3 regions of the Variovorax sp. 38R genome follow, and region 2 is predicted to be linked to each of the others. Evidence: predicted binding sites of a transcription regulator. Region 2 holds the regulator's gene; each other region holds the start of a gene.
The links. The regulator sigma-54, encoded in region 2, starts transcription at its own class of promoters, with help from an activator protein. The targets are predictions, from matches to a motif close to TGGCANGNAANCTGCTTT.
Positions count from the first base shown of each region.

Region 1 (3,274 bases), 1.7 Mb from region 2:
TGCTCCAGGGCCTGGTCCAGGCTGTGGCAGACGGTCGGGATCAGCGCGTCTTCTTCCGGCGGCAGGTGGTACAGGTCCTTGCTGGCGGCTTCGCCCGGATGGATCTTGTTTTCCACGCCGTCCAGGCCGGCCATCAGCAGCGCGGCAAAGCCCAGGTACGGGTTCATCAGCGGATCGGGGAAGCGCGCTTCGACGCGGCGGCCCTTCGGGTTGGCCACGAACGGGATGCGGATCGAGGCCGAGCGGTTCTTGGCCGAGTAGGCCAGCTTCACCGGGGCTTCGAAGCCGGGCACCAGGCGCTTGTAGCTGTTGGTGCCGGGGTTCGTGATGGCGTTCAGGGCACGGGCGTGCTTGATGATGCCGCCGATGTAGTGCAGCGCGAAGTCAGACAGGCCTGCGTAGCCGTCGCCGGCGAACAGGTTCTTGCCGTCCTTCCAGACCGACTGGTGCACGTGCATGCCGGAGCCGTTGTCGCCGACGATGGGCTTGGGCATGAAGGTGGCGGTCTTGCCGTAGGCGTGGGCCACGTTGTGGATCACGTACTTCTGCAGCTGAACCCAGTCGGCGCGCTGGACCAGCGTGCTGAACTTGGTGCCGATTTCGAGCTGGCCGGCGTTGGCCACTTCGTGGTGATGCACTTCGACCGGGATGCCCAGCGATTCGAGCACCAGGCACATTTCCGAGCGCATGTCGTGCAGGCTGTCGACCGGGGGCACGGGGAAGTAGCCGCCCTTGACTGCGGGACGGTGGCCGCTGTTGCCGTGCTCGTATTCCTTGTCGGTGTTCCACGAAGCTTCTTCGGAATCGATCTTCACGAAGCAGCCCGACATGTCGTTCTTCCAGCGCACGCCGTCGAACACGAAGAATTCGGGTTCCGGACCGAAGAAGGCGGTGTCGCCCAGACCGGAAGCCTTCATGTACGCCTCGGCGCGCTTGGCGAGCGAGCGCGGGTCGCGCTCGTAGGCCTTGCCGTCGGCCGGATCGATCACGTCGCAGGTCAGGATCAGCGTCGTTTCTTCGAAGAAGGGGTCGATGTTGGCGGTGTTCGGGTCGGGCATGAGCTGCATGTCCGAGGCTTCGATGCCCTTCCAACCGGCGATGGACGAACCGTCGAACGCGTGGCCCGAGGTGAATTTGTCTTCATCGAAATGCGACACGGGCACGGTGACGTGCTGTTCCTTGCCGCGGGTGTCGGTGAAGCGCAAGTCGACGAACTTGACCTCGTTTTCCTTGACGAGCTTGAGTACATCGGCGACGGTCTTTGCCATCAGTTTCTCCTGAGTTGGATGGTGGTTAGGAATACGGGAACGGAAGGATGCAGTTTCTGTGCCATTGTCACCCCGCCGGATGAGGCCCGGGTGACGGCCCAGGGGCTGCCGGAAAAGGAATTAATCACCAAACTGGTGCAATACGAATTAACGCACCAATTCGGGGCCAAGCTTCGCATCAAAGGTGTGCAGACCTTCGATCAGCTGGCCATAGGCGGCATCGAGCCGCGCGGGTTCGCCCTTGACGCCCAGCTCAATGTGACGCCCGTACTGCGGGTGATCCACGCTGGGGAGGCTGAACACCTTGATGCCGGCGTGGGCCTGCTCGATGGCCTGCATCAGGGGCGTGAGGGTGGCTTCCATCGCACCGAAAACGATCACGGACTTCTCGGCGATGGCGTTGCGGGTGAACAGATCGGCATAACGGCTGTCGAGCACCGACTCGATCATCGGCCAGGCCATGACCGGAAAGCCCGGCACGAAATGCACGTGCTCGACGCTGAAACCCGGGATCTTGTTGTACGGGTTGCGGATGATCGACGCGCCCTGCGGAAACACGCCCATGTTCAGGCGGTGGATGTTGTCGGGCCGGTCGGGCTCGTAGGGCACGCCCTGCTCCTTCGCGGTGTCCTGCATCCGCTCGCGGATCAGCACTTCGGCTTCGGGGTGCAGCGCCAGCGGCACGCGCAGGGCCTGGGCGGCGCATTGGCGGGTGTGGTCGTCGGGCGTGGCGCCGATGCCGCCGGTCGAGAACACGATGTCGCCGGAGGCAAAGGCGCGCATCAGGGCCGCGGTGATCCGCGTGGGCTCGTCGCCCACGTACTCGGCCCAGCCCAGCTGCAGGCCGCGCGCGGCCAACAGCTCGATGACCTTGGCCATGTGCTTGTCGGCCCGCTTGCCGGAAAGGATCTCGTCGCCGACGACGATGAGACCGAATGCGCGTGTCATGGTGAACCCCATTGAGAAAGAGCGGCCTTGTTGGCCTCGGTGGCTTCGGCCGCCTCGAGGGCCGGTGCCTCGCCGCTGCCGGTTGCGGGCTGCAGCGCGGCGCGCTGGGCGCGCATCTGGGCCAGCGCGTCCAGGCAGTAGTGGGCGAACCAGAGCGCAGAGAAAGCGAAGACCAGCGTGTAGATCCAGATGGCGATCGGCACCAGCACGAAGAAGGCGGCGGCGAACAGCAGGCCCGAGGCCCAGACGATGCTCGGCGCGGCGCCCAGGTAGCCGCACAGCACGCCGATGCACAGCAACGGCAACCGGTGGGCACGCAGCAGCGCGGCGCGTTCTTCAGGGCTGGCGTGCTCGGCCAGCGCGTCGAAGCTCATCACCCGGTAGGTGAGCCAGCCCCAGATCAGCGGCGGCAGGATCAGCACCAGCGGCGGAATGAGCCACAGCGGCATCGACACCACGAGGGCGATCAGCGCCAGCACGGTGGCGGCGAGCGAGCGCATCACGCTGCCGAAGAACGAGGCGCCCTTCTTCTGTTCGAGCGTCGGAAAGCGCCGTTCGGCCGCGAGCTTGGTGAGCGCCGGCGCCATGAAGCCGGCCACGATCAGCAGCGACAGCACCACGATGAGCGGCGTGACACCGAACACCACCACCAGCGGCGCCAGCGCGGCCGTGACGTCGCTCGAGAAGAGGCGCCCGATCCAGGCCCAGAAGCTGGACAGCAACGGCCAGGCGTCGAGGGCTTCGCGCGTCCAGACGACGGCTGCGTCCCAGTAGAAGTAACCGAGCCCCGCGGCCAGCAGCACCATGAGCGCCAACGGCAGGAGCGACAGCACGATCACGCGCGGGAGCATGCAATAGGCGACCGCGCGCCAGAAGGAGTCGAGGAGCAGGCGCATGAGGTTCGAGGATAACGTAAGGCCTCTGCGCCCTGGCCGTGCCTCGCAGCGCGCTCAGGCGCGGCCGAACAGCCGCTTCAACCCCAGCCACTGCTGCGACCAGAAGCCCTGGCCGTAGTCGCGCGGCCGGCCGTCGGCGCCGGGCTCGACCTGGTCGCGGAT
Region 1 is NZ_CP062121.1:2,009,454-2,012,727, reverse strand. Features, by position in the region: gene glnA (type I glutamate--ammonia ligase) at 1-1,268, opposite strand, end outside; gene IG196_RS08965 (competence/damage-inducible protein A) at 1,416-2,216, opposite strand; gene IG196_RS08960 (EI24 domain-containing protein) at 2,213-3,112, opposite strand; gene IG196_RS08955 (sterol desaturase family protein) at 3,167-3,274, opposite strand, start outside.
Region 1: glnA (type I glutamate--ammonia ligase) is a predicted target of sigma-54. The motif match lies at 1,315-1,332, and genes of this name have one in related genera.

Region 2 (3,274 bases):
GGGCGGCAGCACCGATGGGGAAGGGCGCAAGTGATCGAAACCGCAGGAACCCAGACGACCGCCGACGGCGTCCCCGGCAGCCGCCTCGTGGCGCGCGGCCTCAAGAAGAGCTACGGCAGCCGCACGGTCGTGAAAGACGTTTCGCTCGATGTGCAGAAGGGTGAGGTCGTCGGACTGCTCGGCCCCAACGGCGCGGGCAAGACCACCTCGTTCTACATGATCGTCGGGCTGGTGCGCGCCGATGCCGGCGAGATCACCATCGACGGCGAGCCCATCGCCCACATGCCCATTCACCGCCGCGCGCGCATGGGCCTGAGCTACCTGCCGCAGGAAGCCTCGATCTTCCGCAAGCTCACGGTCGAGGAAAACGTGCGTGCCGTGCTCGAGCTGCAGCGCGAGCCCGACGCCAACGGCCGCATGGTGCCGTTGTCGAAGCAGGCCACCGAAGAGCGACTGGCCGACCTGCTGTCCGACCTGCGCGTCGATCACCTGCGCGATTCGCCCGCGCTCGCGCTGTCGGGCGGCGAGCGCCGCCGCGTCGAAATTGCACGCGCGCTGGCCACGCAACCGCGCTTCATCCTGCTGGACGAGCCCTTCGCCGGCATCGACCCGATCGCCGTGATCGAGATCCAGCGGATCATCAGTTTCCTGAAAGAGCGCGGCATCGGCGTGCTCATCACCGACCACAACGTGCGTGAAACGCTGGGCATCTGCGATCACGCGTTCATCATCAGCGACGGGCACGTGCTGGCACAAGGCACACCCTCGGAGATCGTCGACAACGCCGAGGTACGCAGGGTGTACCTGGGCGAGCACTTCCGCATGTAAGGGAGGGGCGCGTCTCCATGAAGCAAGGGCTGTCCCTTCGCGTCTCGCAGCATCTGGCGCTCACGCCGCAGCTGCAGCAGTCCATTCGCCTGCTCCAACTCTCCACGCTCGAACTGAGCCAGGAGGTGGAGCAGATGCTGGACGAGAACCCGTTCCTCGAACGCACCGCGGAAGAAGCGGCGCGCGAGGAATTCGGGCTCGATGCTGTCGACACGCCCGTGCCGCGCGACGACGGTGGTGACAGCGGCGAGGGCGATTTCGCGCCGTCCGCCCCCAGTGCCTCCACCGCTTCCAGCGAAGCGACCACGTCCACACCGGAATCCGACGGCCCCGCCGCCGAGATCACCGAGCGCGAGCCCGACTGGGAAGGCGACGGCACCGTCGAGATGGCGCCCGACGACAGCGAGTGGGGCAGCGACGCGCCCGCACGCCAGAACAACCTCGGCGATGACGAGCGCGCCGACGCCACCGAACTCGCGCGCAGCCAGGAGTCGCTGCAATCGTTCCTGCACCGCCAGGCGCTGACCCTGCGGCTCAACGAAAACGACTGCGCCGCGCTGCGCTTTTTGATCGAATCGCTCAACGACGACGGCTACCTCGAAGACTCGCTGCCCGCATTGGCCTCGGGCCTGGCGGGCGACGACAACGACCAGTTCGACGACCTCGTGCACCACTTTCAGGTGGCGCTCGGCCTGCTGCAGAGTCTGGAGCCCGTCGGTGTCGGCGCGCGCGACCTCGGCGAATGCCTGAGCATCCAGCTGAAGGCGCTCGCGAACGAAGACGAGACCGAGGCCGAAGCGCTCGTGCGCAAGACCGCCATCGCGATCTGCAAGCAGCCGATGGAGCTGCTCGCGCGGCGCGACTTCAAGCGCCTGGCCACGCTCACGCGCACGAACGAAGAGCTGGTGCGCTCGGCGCTGCAGATCATTGCGCGCCTGGAGCCCAAGCCGGGCCGCCGTTTTGTCGACGTCGAACGCAACATCGTCGTGCCCGACGTGATCGTCACCAAGACGGGCCGCGGCACCAACATCAAGTTCCGCGTCATGCTGAACCCCGAGGTCATGCCGCGCCTGCGCGTGCACGACATCTACGCCGGTGCGCTCAAGGCGCACAAGGGCGAGGGCAGCCAGGCGCTGTCGCAGCGGCTGCAGGAGGCGCGCTGGTTCATCAAGAACATCCAGCAGCGCTTCGACACCATCCTGCGCGTGAGCAACGCCATCGTCGAACGGCAGAAGAGCTACTTCGTGCACGGCGAACTCGCGATGCGCCCGCTGGTGCTGCGCGAGATCGCCGACGAGCTGGGCCTGCACGAATCGACCATCTCGCGCGTGACCACCGCCAAGTACATGTCGACGCCCTTCGGCACCGTCGAGCTCAAGTACTTCTTCGGTTCGGCGCTGGGCACCGAGACCGGCGGCAACGCGTCGAGCACAGCAGTGCGCGCGCTCATCAAGCAGTTCGTGAGCTCCGAGAGCATCAAGAAGCCGCTGTCCGACAGCCAGATTTCCGAGATGCTGAAAGAGCAGGGCATCGAGTGCGCGCGCCGCACCGTGGCCAAGTACCGCGAAGCGCTGCGCATCGCGCCCGCCAACCTGCGCAAGGCCCTGTAGAAAGCCGACGATGACCCGTCGCCTGCTGTCGCGCTGTGGGCATTGGGTTTTCGTCATCGCGGCGGCGTTGCTGTTCACCGGCTGCGCCACGCTGCCCGACGAAGCACCGCGCGCACCCACCCAGGCCATCGCCGTCTCGGCCGACACTGCGCTCGGCAAGATCGCGCTGGCCTCGCAGCCCGACCCCGACCTCAGCGGCTTTCGCCTCATGCCCGGTGGCGACTTCGCCTTCGACACGCGGCTGCAGCTCGCGCGCCGCGCGCAGCGCACGCTCGACGTGCAGTACTACCAGATCGAGAACGACGAGACCGGTCGCTACCTGCTGCGCACCCTGCGCGACGCCGCCCAGCGCGGCGTGCGCGTGCGCCTGTTGATGGACGACCTGTACACGTCCGGCGAAGACGAGCTGCTGCTCGGCCTGGCCGCCACGCCGAACGTGGAGCTGCGCCTGTTCAACCCGTTCCCGGCCGGGCGCGGCAGCCTGCTCAAGCGCTTCACCGCGTCGCTGTTCGACTTCAGCCGCGTCAATCGCCGCATGCACAACAAGCTCTTCATCGCCGACGGCGCGATGGCGGTGGCGGGCGGGCGCAACATCGGCAACCAGTACTTCCGGCGCACCTCGGGCCAGAACTTCATCGATCTCGACACCTTCGTCACGGGCGCATTGATCCCGCGCCTGGGCGTGCTGTTCGACCAGTACTGGAACAGCCCGCACGTGCGCCCGATCGGCTCCGTCGTGCGCACCGACCTGCCGCGCGAAGAACTGCAGCGCCGCTTCGACGCCGCCACCGGCCCCGACACCACACCCCCGCCGCCCAAGCCCGCGCCCAACGACC
Region 2 is NZ_CP062121.1:305,370-308,643, forward strand. Features, by position in the region: gene lptA (lipopolysaccharide transport periplasmic protein LptA) at 1-34, shown strand, start outside; gene lptB (LPS export ABC transporter ATP-binding protein) at 31-828, shown strand; gene rpoN (RNA polymerase factor sigma-54) at 846-2,438, shown strand; gene IG196_RS01350 (phospholipase D family protein) at 2,449-3,274, shown strand, end outside.

Region 3 (3,274 bases), 310 kb from region 2:
CGTGCCGCCTGCGGTTGCAAGCCCCGCGTGTTCGCTCGCCAGGGCCCGCTCTGGCGCCGCCACGGGCGCTGTCGCGGCGGCGGTCTCCAGCGCCAGATGGTGCGGTTCGATGGCCGTCCAGCGCGAACCGCGCGGCTGTTCCCTGAACGCCCGCAGCGACGCACGGCTGATCACATGTTCGAGTTCGCGCACATTACCCGGCCAGCCGTGCGCCAGCAGGGCGGCCTTCGACGCCGGCGAGAGCCGCAGGTTGCGCGCGCCCAGCCGGTGCTGGTTCTCCTCGAGAAAGCTGCCGGCGAGCACGAGCACGTCGCGCCCGCGTTCGCGCAGCGGCGCGACGACGAGCGGATAGACCGACAGCCGGTGGTACAGGTCGGCGCGAAACCGGCCCTGCGCAATCGCTGCGGGCAGGTCGCGGTTGGTGGCCGCGATCACGCGCACGTCGACCTTGCGCATGCGGTCGCTGCCGGGCCGCTGCACCTCGCCGCTTTGCAGCACGCGCAGCAGCTTGGCCTGCACGCTCAGCGGCAACTCGCCGACTTCGTCGAGAAAGAGCGTGCCGCCGTCGGCGATCTCGAACTTGCCGTCGCGGTCCTGCACGGCGCCGGTGAACGCGCCGCGCTTGTGGCCGAAGAGTTCGCTGTCGGCCAGCGTCTCGGGCAGCGCCGCGCAGTTGACCTGCACCAGCGGCTGCTCGCTGCGCCGCGAGCGCGCGTGCAGGCGCTGCGCGACGAGGTCCTTGCCCACGCCGGTTTCGCCGAGCAGCAGCACCGTGAGGTCGGACACGGCGACCGTGTCGATCTCGTCGCACAGCTGCTTCATCGCCGGGCTGCTGCCCAGCAGCTCGCGGGGCGCGCCGCGGCCTGCGCGCAGCGCCTGCGCCACGGCCTGCTCGCGCATCGCGCGCGCCTGCATTTCGCGGATCGTGTGGGCGGCCTCGATGCCGGTCTCGACGAGGGTGACCAACGCCTCCATCTGCGCCGGGCTCACGGCATCGAAGGCGTGCGGTTCCAGGGCATCCAGCGTGAGCAGACCCCAGAGGGCGCCGCGCAGGCGCAGCGGCGCGCCCATGCAGTCGTGCACCGGCAGGATGCCCGGCTGGCCGGCGACGAGGCCGTCGTACGGGTCGGGCAGGTTGCTGTCGTGGGCGAAACGCAGGCCCCGTTCGCTGCCGAGCAGGCGCGCAAAACGCGGATGGGCGGCCACGGGAAACTGGCGCCCGAGGGTTTCATCGCTCAGGCCGTCGACCGCGACGGGTTTCAGCACGTCGACGTCGAGCTGCAGCAGCGCGGCGGCATCGCAGCGGACCAGTCCGCGCGCGGCGGCGAGAAGCGATCGGTAGCGGGCGGCCTCGGCTTCGGGCTCGGTGGTCGAATCGACACGGTTTGCGGTCATATATACAACGCTTGATTTGTTGTTAATTTGACCACGCCTGATAAATCCCCAATGACGTCAAGCACTTGCAACGGCCTTCCGGCTGGCACGGATCGTGAGATGACACAGGCATCTCCAACCGAAGGAACGCCAGACCATGCACCCGCAAACCATCGCCATCGTCAAGTCCACCGTGCCCGCGCTGAAGGCCCACGGCGAGGCCATCACCCGCCACTTCTACAAGATCATGTTCGAGGGCCATCCGCAGGTGAAGGCCTTCTTCAACGAAGCGCACCAGGCCGCCGGCACGCAGGCGCGCGCGCTGGCGGGTGCCGTCATCGCGTACGGCGCGCACATCGACCGGCTGGACGAGATCGCCGGCGCCCTGCCCCGGATCATCCAGAAGCACGCGGCGCTGGGCGTGCTGCCCGAGCACTACCCGATCGTCGGCCACTACCTGCTGCGCGCCGTGAAAGAGGTGCTCGGCGATGCCGCCACCGACGAGGTGATTGCGGCGTGGGGCGAGGCCTATGAATCGCTGGCGAGCCTGCTCATCGCCGCGGAAGAAGCCGTCTACAGCGCCAATGCGGCGCAGACCGGCGGATGGCGCGGCACGCGCGAATTCCGCGTGGCGCGGCGCGAAGACGAAAGCGAAGTCATCACCTCGTTCTACCTGGAGCCCGAGGACGGCGGCCCGCTGCTGGCGTTCTCGCCGGGGCAGTACCTCACGCTGGTGCTGGAGATCGACGGCCAGCCGGTGCGGCGCAACTACTCGCTGTCCGACGCGCCGGGCAAGCCGTGGTACCGCATCAGCGTGAAGAAGGAAGAAGGCGGTCGCGCCTCGAACTGGCTGCACGAGGCCGCCGTGATCGGCACGCAGCTGCAGGCGCAGGCACCGTGCGGCGACTTCGTGTTGCAGCCCGCCGGCGAGCAGGCGCGCCCGCTGGTGCTGGTGACGGGCGGCGTGGGCATCACACCCGCGATGAGCATGCTCGAATCGATGGCGCACACGGGCCGGCCGGTGCACTTCGTCCACGCGGCCCGGCACGGCGGCGCGCATGCGTTCCGCGCCCGCGTGGATGCGTTGGCAAAGCGGCATGCGAACGTGAAGCCGCTGTATGTCTACGACGCGCCGCGCGACACCGACACGCCGCACGCGACCGGCTTCGTCACCCGTGAGCTGCTGGCCGGGCTGCTGCCGGAAGACCGTGACGTCGACCTGTACTTTCTCGGACCGAAGCCCTTCATGAAGGCGGTCTATGCCAACGGGCTGGCGCTCGGCGTGCCCAAGCAGCAGCTGCGTTACGAGTTCTTCGGGCCACTCGAAGCCCTGGAGGCGTGAAGACGGGAAAGCCCGCAACACCCTCGCGCTGAAACGGTCGCGGGCTGGTCTCACAATGCGCGCTGTCCGTCCGACAAACGCATTGATCCAAGGAGATTCCATGAAGGCCCAGAACATCCTCCAGACCATCGGCAACACGCCGCACATCCGCATCAACCGCCTGTTCGGTCACGCGAAGCAGCAGGTCTGGATCAAGTCGGAGCGCGCCAACCCCGGCGGCTCGATCAAGGACCGCATCGCGCTCGCGATGGTCGAAGACGCCGAGAAGAGCGGCGCGCTGAAACCCGGCGGCACGATCGTCGAGCCGACCTCGGGCAACACCGGCATCGGCCTGGCGATGGTCGCGGCCGTCAAGGGCTACAAGCTGATCCTGGTGATGCCCGACAGCATGTCCATCGAGCGCCGCCGCCTGATGCTGGCCTACGGCGCCACCTTCGACCTCACGCCGCGCGCCAACGGCATGAAGGGCTCCATCGCCCGCGCCGAGGAAATCGTGGCCGGCACGCCGGGCGCGTGGATGCCGCAGCAGTTCAACAACCCCGCGAACGTCGACGTGCA
Region 3 is NZ_CP062121.1:617,313-620,586, reverse strand. Features, by position in the region: gene norR (nitric oxide reductase transcriptional regulator NorR) at 1-1,395, opposite strand, end outside; gene hmpA (NO-inducible flavohemoprotein) at 1,532-2,716, shown strand; gene cysK (cysteine synthase A) at 2,817-3,274, shown strand, end outside.
Region 3: hmpA (NO-inducible flavohemoprotein) is a predicted target of sigma-54. The motif match lies at 1,479-1,496, and genes of this name have one in related genera.